DNA from 2 places in the Kosakonia cowanii JCM 10956 genome. Region 2 is predicted to be linked to the other one. Evidence: predicted binding sites of a transcription regulator. Region 2 holds the regulator's gene; the other holds the start of a gene.
What was found. The regulator PhoB, encoded in region 2, activates phosphate uptake and scavenging genes when phosphate is short. The targets are predictions, from matches to a motif close to CTGTCATAAAACTGNCNNAT.
Positions count from the first base shown of each region.

Region 1: the regulator PhoB is predicted to act here: its motif matches at 2,557-2,576, upstream of nudF (ADP-ribose diphosphatase).

Region 1 covers NZ_CP019445.1:1,465,541-1,469,965, forward strand. Annotated here, with positions in the region: gene yqiA (esterase YqiA) at 6-581, opposite strand; gene cpdA (3',5'-cyclic-AMP phosphodiesterase) at 581-1,408, opposite strand; gene BWI95_RS06755 (DUF1249 family protein) at 1,433-1,855, opposite strand; gene nudF (ADP-ribose diphosphatase) at 1,852-2,484, opposite strand; gene tolC (outer membrane channel protein TolC) at 2,691-4,130, shown strand; gene BWI95_RS06770 (DUF1190 family protein) at 4,275-4,425, shown strand, end outside.
Region 2 covers NZ_CP019445.1:2,293,313-2,297,737, forward strand. Annotated here, with positions in the region: gene sbcC (exonuclease subunit SbcC) at 1-689, opposite strand, end outside; gene sbcD (exonuclease subunit SbcD) at 686-1,888, opposite strand; gene phoB (phosphate response regulator transcription factor PhoB) at 2,086-2,775, shown strand; gene phoR (phosphate regulon sensor histidine kinase PhoR) at 2,797-4,095, shown strand.

The sequences.
Region 1 (4,425 bases), 830 kb from region 2:
GCGGCTTATTCAAGCCCAAGGAAATCGATAATCTGTGTGAAATGTTTCTCAAAGCCCGTGAAGGCGTGATTTCCGCCCTCTTCAACTGTCTGGCGGCAGGCATCGTAATAGGCCACCGCCTGGCGGTAATCGAGCACTTCGTCCCCGGTTTGTTGCAGCAGCCAGATCAGATCCGGCGCCTCAAGCGGGTCAACTTGCATCACTTTGAGCTCGTAAATATGGCGAGACTCTAGCACATATTGCTGCCCTGTGTAGGGGTTCTCGTTAGGGCCAAGATAATCCGCCAGCAATTCAAACGGCCGTACCGCAGGATTGACCACCACCGCCGGCAGCATAAAGCATTGCGAGAGCCAGGTCGCCAGATAACCGCCGAGCGAAGAGCCGACAATACCGAGCGTTTTTCCGCCCCGTGCAAGCACCAGCGACTCCAGCGTCTCTGCGGCTTCGGCCGGATAGGGCGGCAGTTGCGGCACCACCATTTCAATATGTGGATGATGCTGTGCGACCCATTGCGCCAGCTGCGTCGCTTTGCCGGAGCTGGGCGAACTGTTGAAACCATGGAGATAAAGAAGCGTTGACATCAATAGCCTTCTGAAGCGGTATCAGGCCTGAATTCACTCCCCGCCAGGCGGCACACTTCGGTGTGCAGCGTTCCGTCAGGGTAGAGATCCAGCCAGCGCCAGCCTGGCGCGATGGTATCCAGCGTGAAACTAGCGCAGTGCGGCTTAAACTGCACGCAGGTCGACGGCGTCGCCAGCAGACGGCGGCCATTCCAGTCGAGATCGAGTTCCTGATGGATATGCCCGCAGAGCAGCGTGCGCACCTGAGGAAAGCGTTGCAGCACGTTATCAAGCTCCGCGGCATTGCGCAGGCTGTGCTGATCGAGCCAGCTGCAGCCGGACGGCAGCGGGTGGTGATGCAGAAGCAGTAACGTATGACGCTGCGGACTGTCGGCGAGTTTTTTCTCCAGCCAGTCGAGCTGAAATTCGCTTAGCTCACCGTGCGGAACGCCAAACACCTGGCTGTCGAGCAGCAGGATTTGCCACTGCTCACCGACAAAAACACGTTTCGCGGAGGAGATCCCCGCATCCTGCAGCGCGCTGTACATGGCAGGTTGAAAATCGTGATTGCCCGGCAGCCAGACGCAGGGTGCGTCGAAGCTTGCGATACCTTCAGCAAAGTGCTGATAAGCCGCAGCGGTATGATCCTGCGCCAAATCGCCGGTGGCGACGATCAGATCGCACGAACGCTGCTGAGCCCGGATCGCATTCAGTACCGCCTGATAGCTCTCCCAGGTGTTTACTCCTAACAGCGTTTCATGCTTTTTGGCGAACAGGTGAGAATCGGTTATTTGTAATACCCTGACTCTGGACTCACTCCCCAGAGAGAGGTTTAACAGGCTTTCCAAATGGTGTCCTTAGGTTTCACGACGCTAACAAACCGGAATCGCCATTGCTCCATGTGCTAAACAGTAACGCAGCCAGTCGGCCAGAAACTGATTAATTTGATGCTTTTCGTCGCGTTGATGCAACTTTTTATTGGGGTAATCATACCGCGCTTTAAATCGAAAGATCTGCTGGCTCGAACACACTTCGGCCACCATCGCATCGTGATACAGGCGCACTGTCATTGAGGGCAGGCTCCAGTAGCTGACGGCAGGCGCGGTCTGTTCAATCTCCACAAGCGTAGTGTAGCGGGTGGATTCAACAATCGTTAATCGGTACTGCGCATTGGTCACCTGATAACTTACCGCTTCGCCCGCCTCATCATTTCGCGGTAGCAGGCGGCGCAGCTGGGCGAAATTGGTTTCGCACAGGCGCATCATTTCTGGGAAGTCAGGTGTGTAACGCTTCATTTTTTCCACTCGTTTTGTAAGCTCTCATAATGCAGCTGCAGCCATTGCAAGGCGATGACAGACGCTGCGTTGTCAATTGTCCCCTCTTCTACCCACTGGTAAGCCTGTTCCCGGCTCACCACATGAACACGAATATCTTCGTTTTCATCCACAAGGCCATGAATACCTGAGGCCTGTGTGGCATCCACTTCACCAACCAGTACGGCAGTGCGCTCGCTGGTACCGCCCGGGCTTGCCAGGTAGCTCAGCATCCTTTTTACGCGTCCGACCGCTAAACCGGCCTCTTCATCCGCTTCACGCCGTGCGACCTCTTCGTCAGACTCGCCCACTTCGATCATGCCGGCAACCATCTCCAGCAGCCACGGCGTGTCGCTGGTATCAAAAGCTGCAATGCGAATCTGTTCGATCAGCACGACTTCGTCGCGCACAGGGTCATAGGGTAGCAAGACTGCGGCGTGACCGCGTTCAAAAATTTCACGCTGCACTTCGCCGCTCATTCCGCCATTAAAAAGACGATGGCGAAAACGATAGCGAACAAGCGAAAAAAAACCGGTGTAGAGCGTTTCCCGTGCAATAATTTCTACATCATTTTTTGTGAAAGTAACGATGGATGAGTCTGGCTTATTCATTGGCGGCATCTCATATGAAGTGATGATAAATCGGTGGATTTTCAAGCCTGTTTTACGCGTGTTTCAAGCGCTATGTGTTAGATTGATGCAAATTTATGCCGATGGCACGTTACGCCAAGCTTTCGCGGTGCGTACTTCTGGTAGAATCTGCGATTATTTTTCCAATTTAGATCAGCGCTAGTACTGCTTCACAACAAGGAATGCAAATGAAGAAATTGCTCCCCCTCTTTATCGGCCTGAGCCTGACCGGTTTCAGTGCGATGAGCCAGGCAGAAAACCTGTTACAGGTTTATCAGCAGGCGCGTTTAAGCAACCCGGATCTGCGTAAATCCGCCGCCGACCGCGATGCCGCCTTCGAAAAGATCAATGAAGCGCGTAGCCCGTTACTGCCTCAGCTTGGTTTGGGGGCAGACTACACCTATACCAACGGCTTCCGCGATAGCCAGGGCGTCGATTCCAACGTGACCAGCGGTTCACTGCAATTAACGCAGACCATTTTTGATATGTCGAAATGGCGCGCGCTGACTTTACAGGAAAAAAGTGCCGGGATTCAGGATGTCACCTGGCAGACCGACCAGCAGACGCTGATGCTGAACACCGCTACCGCCTATTTCAACGTGCTGAGCGCCATCGATACGCTCTCCTACACCGAAGCGCAGAAGCAGTCTATCTATCGCCAGTTAGATCAAACCACCCAGCGTTTTAACGTTGGCCTGGTCGCCATTACCGATGTGCAGAACGCACGCTCACAGTATGACACCGTGCTGGCGAACGAAGTTTCGGCGCGTAACGCGCTGGATAACGCCGTAGAGACGCTGCGCCAGGTGACCGGCAATTACTACCCGGAACTGGCCTCGCTGAACGTCCAGAGCTTTAAGACCGACAAACCGCAGCCGGTGAACAACCTGCTGAAAGAAGCGGAAAACCGCAACCTGACGCTGTTGCAGGCGCGTTTGAGCCAGGATCTGGCACGCGAGCAGATTCGCCAGGCGCAGGATGGTCACTTGCCGACCCTGGATTTGACTGCCTCTACCGGCGTGTCTAACTCCTCTTACAGCGGTTCCAGAACGCGTAACAACTCGCAGTTCAGCGACTCCGACGTCGGTCAGAACAAAGTTGGCCTGAGCTTCTCACTGCCACTCTACCAGGGTGGTCAGGTAAACTCGCAGGTCAAACAGGCGCAATTTAACTTCGTGGGTGCCAGCGAGCAGCTGGAGAGCGCGCACCGCAGCGTAGTGCAGAACGTTCGCTCCTCCTTTAATAACGTCAACGCCTCGATCAGCAGCATCAACGCCTACAAACAGGCGGTGGTCTCTGCGCAGAGCTCCCTTGATGCGATGGAAGCGGGCTACTCGGTCGGTACACGCACCATTGTTGACGTGCTGGATGCCACCACGACGCTCTACAACGCGAAGCAACAGCTCTCAAGCGCTCGTTATAACTACCTGATTAACCAGCTTAATATTAAGCAGGCGCTCGGTACGCTGAATGAGCAGGATCTGGTTGCGCTTAACGGTGCGCTGGGCAAATCCATCTCTACTGCGCCAGAGAGCGTGGCACCGGAGAACCCGGAGCAGCAGGCTAAGGTTGAGAAATTCGGCGCGGGTACACAACCTGCCGCCGCACGCACCGGCCTGACCCGTTAAACACCCGCAATACATCACGGGGGCACACAGCCCCCGTTTTTACGTAAGGCAACGTAAAGGCCTTCTCGCCTCGCTTTAACTTCGCCCCCCCATCCTCTATCCTGATTGTTTTATTCATGCCTTTGGGTCCACAGGAAGATAACAATGAAACGGACAAAAAATATTAATCATGCGACGTTCCGCAAAAGCTGGAGCGCACGTCATTTAACGCCTGTCGCGCTGGCGGTCTCCGCCGTGTTTATGCTGGCAGCCTGTGAACAAAATGACGAAACGGTTTCCATGTACCAGAACGCCG
Region 2 (4,425 bases):
TCAGTCAGTACTTGCAAACGTTGCTCAAGCTGCGCCCGCTGCTCGGTATCCAGCAGAACGACGCCCTCGGCCTGCGCGCGCAGCTGTTCCAGCTCGCCTTTGGCGCTTTTATGCTTCTCAAACACCATCGCCGAAATCTGCCCGTAGATCTCGGTGCCGGTCAGCTCCTCGAGCAGTTCGGCGCGCTCGCGCGGTTTGGCATTGAGGAATGCGGCGAACTGCCCCTGCGAGAGCAGCATTGAGCGGGTGAAACGGCCATAATCCAGCCCGGTGAGGGAGGCGGTGAGATCGAGCTTATCTTTGACTTTATCGGCGAGGATCTTCCCTGTTTCGCAAAGTGCCAGCTCGACGCGCGGGGCCTGCAAATTGCCATCCGCCAGCCCGCGGGCGCGCGTCTGGCTCCAGAAGGCGCGATAGGCAACCCCTTTGACTTCAAACTCCACCTCCGCCAGACACTCGGCGGTATCGCGGGTCATCAGGTCGTTTTGCGACTGTGACAGGGTGCTGAGGCGCGGCGTTTCGTGATAGAGAGCAAGGCAGATTGCATCCAGCAGGGTGGTTTTCCCGGCCCCGGTGGCACCGGTAATGGCGAACAGCCCGTTGCTGGCGAAGGGCTCTTCGGTAAAGTCGATTTTCCACTCGCCTTTCAACGAGTTGATATTTTTCAGCCGTAAACTGAGGATCTTCATGCGTCATTCTCCTCATCCAGCGCCTGACGGGTCTCGCTGAACAGCGTATGTAAGCGCGCACTCTGCATCTCGTCGAGCTCCTCCTGTGCCAGCCTGCGGTCAAAGACCTCTTCCACTTTTAATTCGCTTAAGGTTTCGCGAAGCTCGCCTGCCATCAGGCGATTACGCAGTTCGCGGCTGCGGCGTAACAGCAGCACTTCAACGGGCAGATCTTCGGTTACCTGCTGGATTTTGCGCTGCATATCGACCAGATAGTCGCTGCTGACAATCTCAATATCGAGCCACACCGGCGGCGTGCTGGGCGCATCGCGCCACTGCTCAAGCTGACGGCAGATATCGGCAAACTCGCCCTTAATCACCGCCAGCGGCTGAGTGGCGGGCACGTCAAGCGTGGTCACCTCTGCCAGCTTGCCGTCAGCGAATGTCACCAGATTGACACCTTTACTTTTTCCGGTCTCATCAAAGCTGAGGGGAATCGGCGAGCCGCAGTAGCGAATATGCTCCGTGCCGCCGATTTTCTGCGCGCGATGGATATGGCCGAGCGCGATGTAATCCGCCGGGGGAAAGTTTTGTGCAGGGAAAGCATCCAGCGTGCCGATATAGATATCACGCACCGCGTCACTTTTACTGGCGCCGACGGTAGTCAAATGGCCGCTGGCGATAATCGGTAACGGCTTATCGCCGCGCAGGTCGCAGGCGGCCTGATACTGCTGCTGGTAGTAGTCGGTGATGGCTGCCAGCAGGTGCTGCTGTTTTTGCTGCCCGGACATCCCCGCCTGGCTGACGGTAATGTCGCGCGGGCGCAGAAAGGGCACCGGGCAGAAGACCGCGCCGGGTTCGCCGTCGCGGCGATAGAGCAGAAACGGCGCAACGCCTGCGCTGGCAACCACGGTGGTGTTGAGATAAGCGAGGATCTCTTTTGATTCATTGAGGGTCGCCACAGAGTCATGGTTGCCTGCCAGCACGATTAGCTGGCAGCCGGTGCGCTGCAAATTGACCACAAAGCGGTTATAGAGCTCGCGGGCGTAACTTGGTGGCGATCCGGTATCGAAAATGTCGCCCGCCACCACGATAGCGTCGACCTGCTGCTGCTCGGCCGTGGTTAACAGCCAGTCAAGAAAAGCGCTGTGCTCGGCGGCGCGGCTTTTGCTGTAGAAGTTTTGGCCGAGATGCCAGTCCGATGTGTGAAGAATGCGCATAGTGGTCCCGTGGCAAAAAAGCATAACGGCGATTATAAACATTAAGCGGGTCAGGGACATCGCCTGGCGCAAATTTGCGTTGTCACAATCGCGCGGGCTGGGTCATATAGCGGTCATGTTATTCATAAATCTGTCATAAAACTGACGCATAATGGCGACGCTATTTATACTGCAGACTAATTAATACAGGGCGAATGATGGCGAGACGAATTCTGGTCGTGGAAGACGAAGCACCGATCCGTGAAATGGTGTGCTTTGTGCTCGAACAAAATGGTTTTCAGCCGGTTGAAGCTGAAGATTTTGACAGCGCGGTAAACCAGCTTAATGAACCCTGGCCGGATCTGGTGCTGCTGGACTGGATGTTACCCGGCGGGTCCGGCATTCAATTTATCAAGCACCTGAAGCGCGAAGCGATGACCCGCGATATTCCGGTGATGATGCTCACCGCGCGCGGTGAAGAGGAAGATCGCGTTCGCGGCCTTGAGACGGGCGCCGATGATTACATCACCAAGCCCTTCTCGCCGAAAGAGCTGGTGGCGCGCATTAAAGCCGTGATGCGCCGCATTTCGCCGATGGCGGTGGAAGAGGTGATTGAGATGCAGGGCTTAAGCCTTGATCCCTCCTCCCATCGCGTTATGACCGGCGAAAATCCCCTCGATATGGGCCCCACCGAATTTAAACTCTTACACTTCTTTATGACCCACCCGGAGCGCGTTTACAGCCGCGAACAGCTGCTGAACCACGTCTGGGGCACCAATGTCTATGTTGAAGACAGAACCGTAGACGTGCATATTCGTCGTCTGCGTAAAGCGCTGGAAGGGAGTGGACACGACCGGATGGTGCAGACGGTACGCGGCACGGGATATCGTTTTTCGACCCGTTTCTGAAATTTGACAGGAGTGTGACGCGTGCTGGAAAGGCTGTCATGGAAAAGGCTGGTGCTGGAGCTCCTCCTTTGTTGTATCCCCGCCTTTATTCTGGGCGCGATGTTCGGCTATCTGCCGTGGTTTTTGCTGGCGGCAGTGACCGGGCTTCTGATCTGGCACTTCTGGAATCTGCTGCGTCTCTCCTGGTGGCTATGGGTCGATAAAAGCATGACGCCGCCGCCCGGCACCGGCAGCTGGGAGCCGCTGCTCTACGGCCTGCACCAGATGCAGATGCGCAATAAAAAGCGCCGCCGCGAGTTGGGCAACCTGATCAAACGCTTTCGCAGCGGCGCCGAGTCGCTGCCGGATGCGGTGGTATTGACCACGGAAGAGGGGATGATCTTCTGGTGTAACGGCCTTGCGCAACAACTGCTGGGGCTGCGCTGGCCCGATGATAACGGGCAGAACATCCTCAACCTGCTGCGCTACCCCGAATTTACCCAATACCTGAAAAGCCAGTCCTTCAGCAAACCGCTCAATCTGGTGCTTAACAACGGTCGCCACCTGGAGATCCGCGTAATGCCCTACAGCGAACAACAACTGCTGATGGTGGCGCGTGATGTCACGCAGATGCACCAGCTGGAAGGGGCCAGACGCAACTTCTTCGCTAACGTCAGCCATGAGCTGCGCACACCGCTGACGGTGTTGCAGGGCTACCTTGAGATGATGCAGGAGCAGACGCTGGAAGGCGCGCCGCGTGAAAAAGCATTACACACTATGCGTGAGCAAACCTCGCGGATGGAGGGGCTGGTGCGCCAGCTTCTGACCCTGTCAAAAATCGAAGCGGCGCCGACGCATGGCGCAAATGAAGTGATTGATGTGCCGATGATGCTGCGCGTGGTGGAGCGGGAAGCGCAAACCCTCAGCCAGCAGAAACAGAGCTTTAGCTTTGAAATCGACAGCCAGTTGAAAGTGCTGGGCAGTGAAGAGCAACTGCGCAGCGCCATCTCAAACCTGGTCTATAACGCGGTGAATCACACCCCCGCCGGGACGCACATTACCGTGCGCTGGCAGCCGGTGGCGCACGGCGCTGAGTTCAGCGTTGAGGATAATGGGCCGGGGATCGCCGCCGAGCATATTCCACGCCTCACCGAGCGTTTCTACCGCGTGGATAAAGCGCGCTCGCGCCAGACCGGCGGTAGCGGGCTTGGGCTGGCAATAGTCAAACATGCGGTTAATCACCACGATAGCCGCCTTGATATCAGCAGCACGCCGGGCAAAGGGACGCGTTTTAGCTTTGTCCTGCCGGAACGCCTGATTGCCAAAAACGCCCACCCATAACCCCCTTGTCAGCTTATCTTTCCGGCGGCTCGTGACGGCGAGCCGCTCTGCCTCGCCTCATCCCGCGCCTGCAACGTAGTTTGTACGGTTGTTGCTTTTTTGTTCGCACGATCAGCCACGTGTTTTTCTGATAAATAGAGTTTTTCACTGGCTGGATTCTACTGTTTAGTATAACTATCTGGTTTTGCGATCCCGACTTGCCTTTAAACGTTATAAGCGTTTAAATTGCGCCCCATGCATTGTCAGACCGACTGTGTTTGCGTGGTAAACCGAAAAACTATTCTTCGCCACGCAGTGCATTAAGCATTTCCCGCTGATTTAACGCGTTAA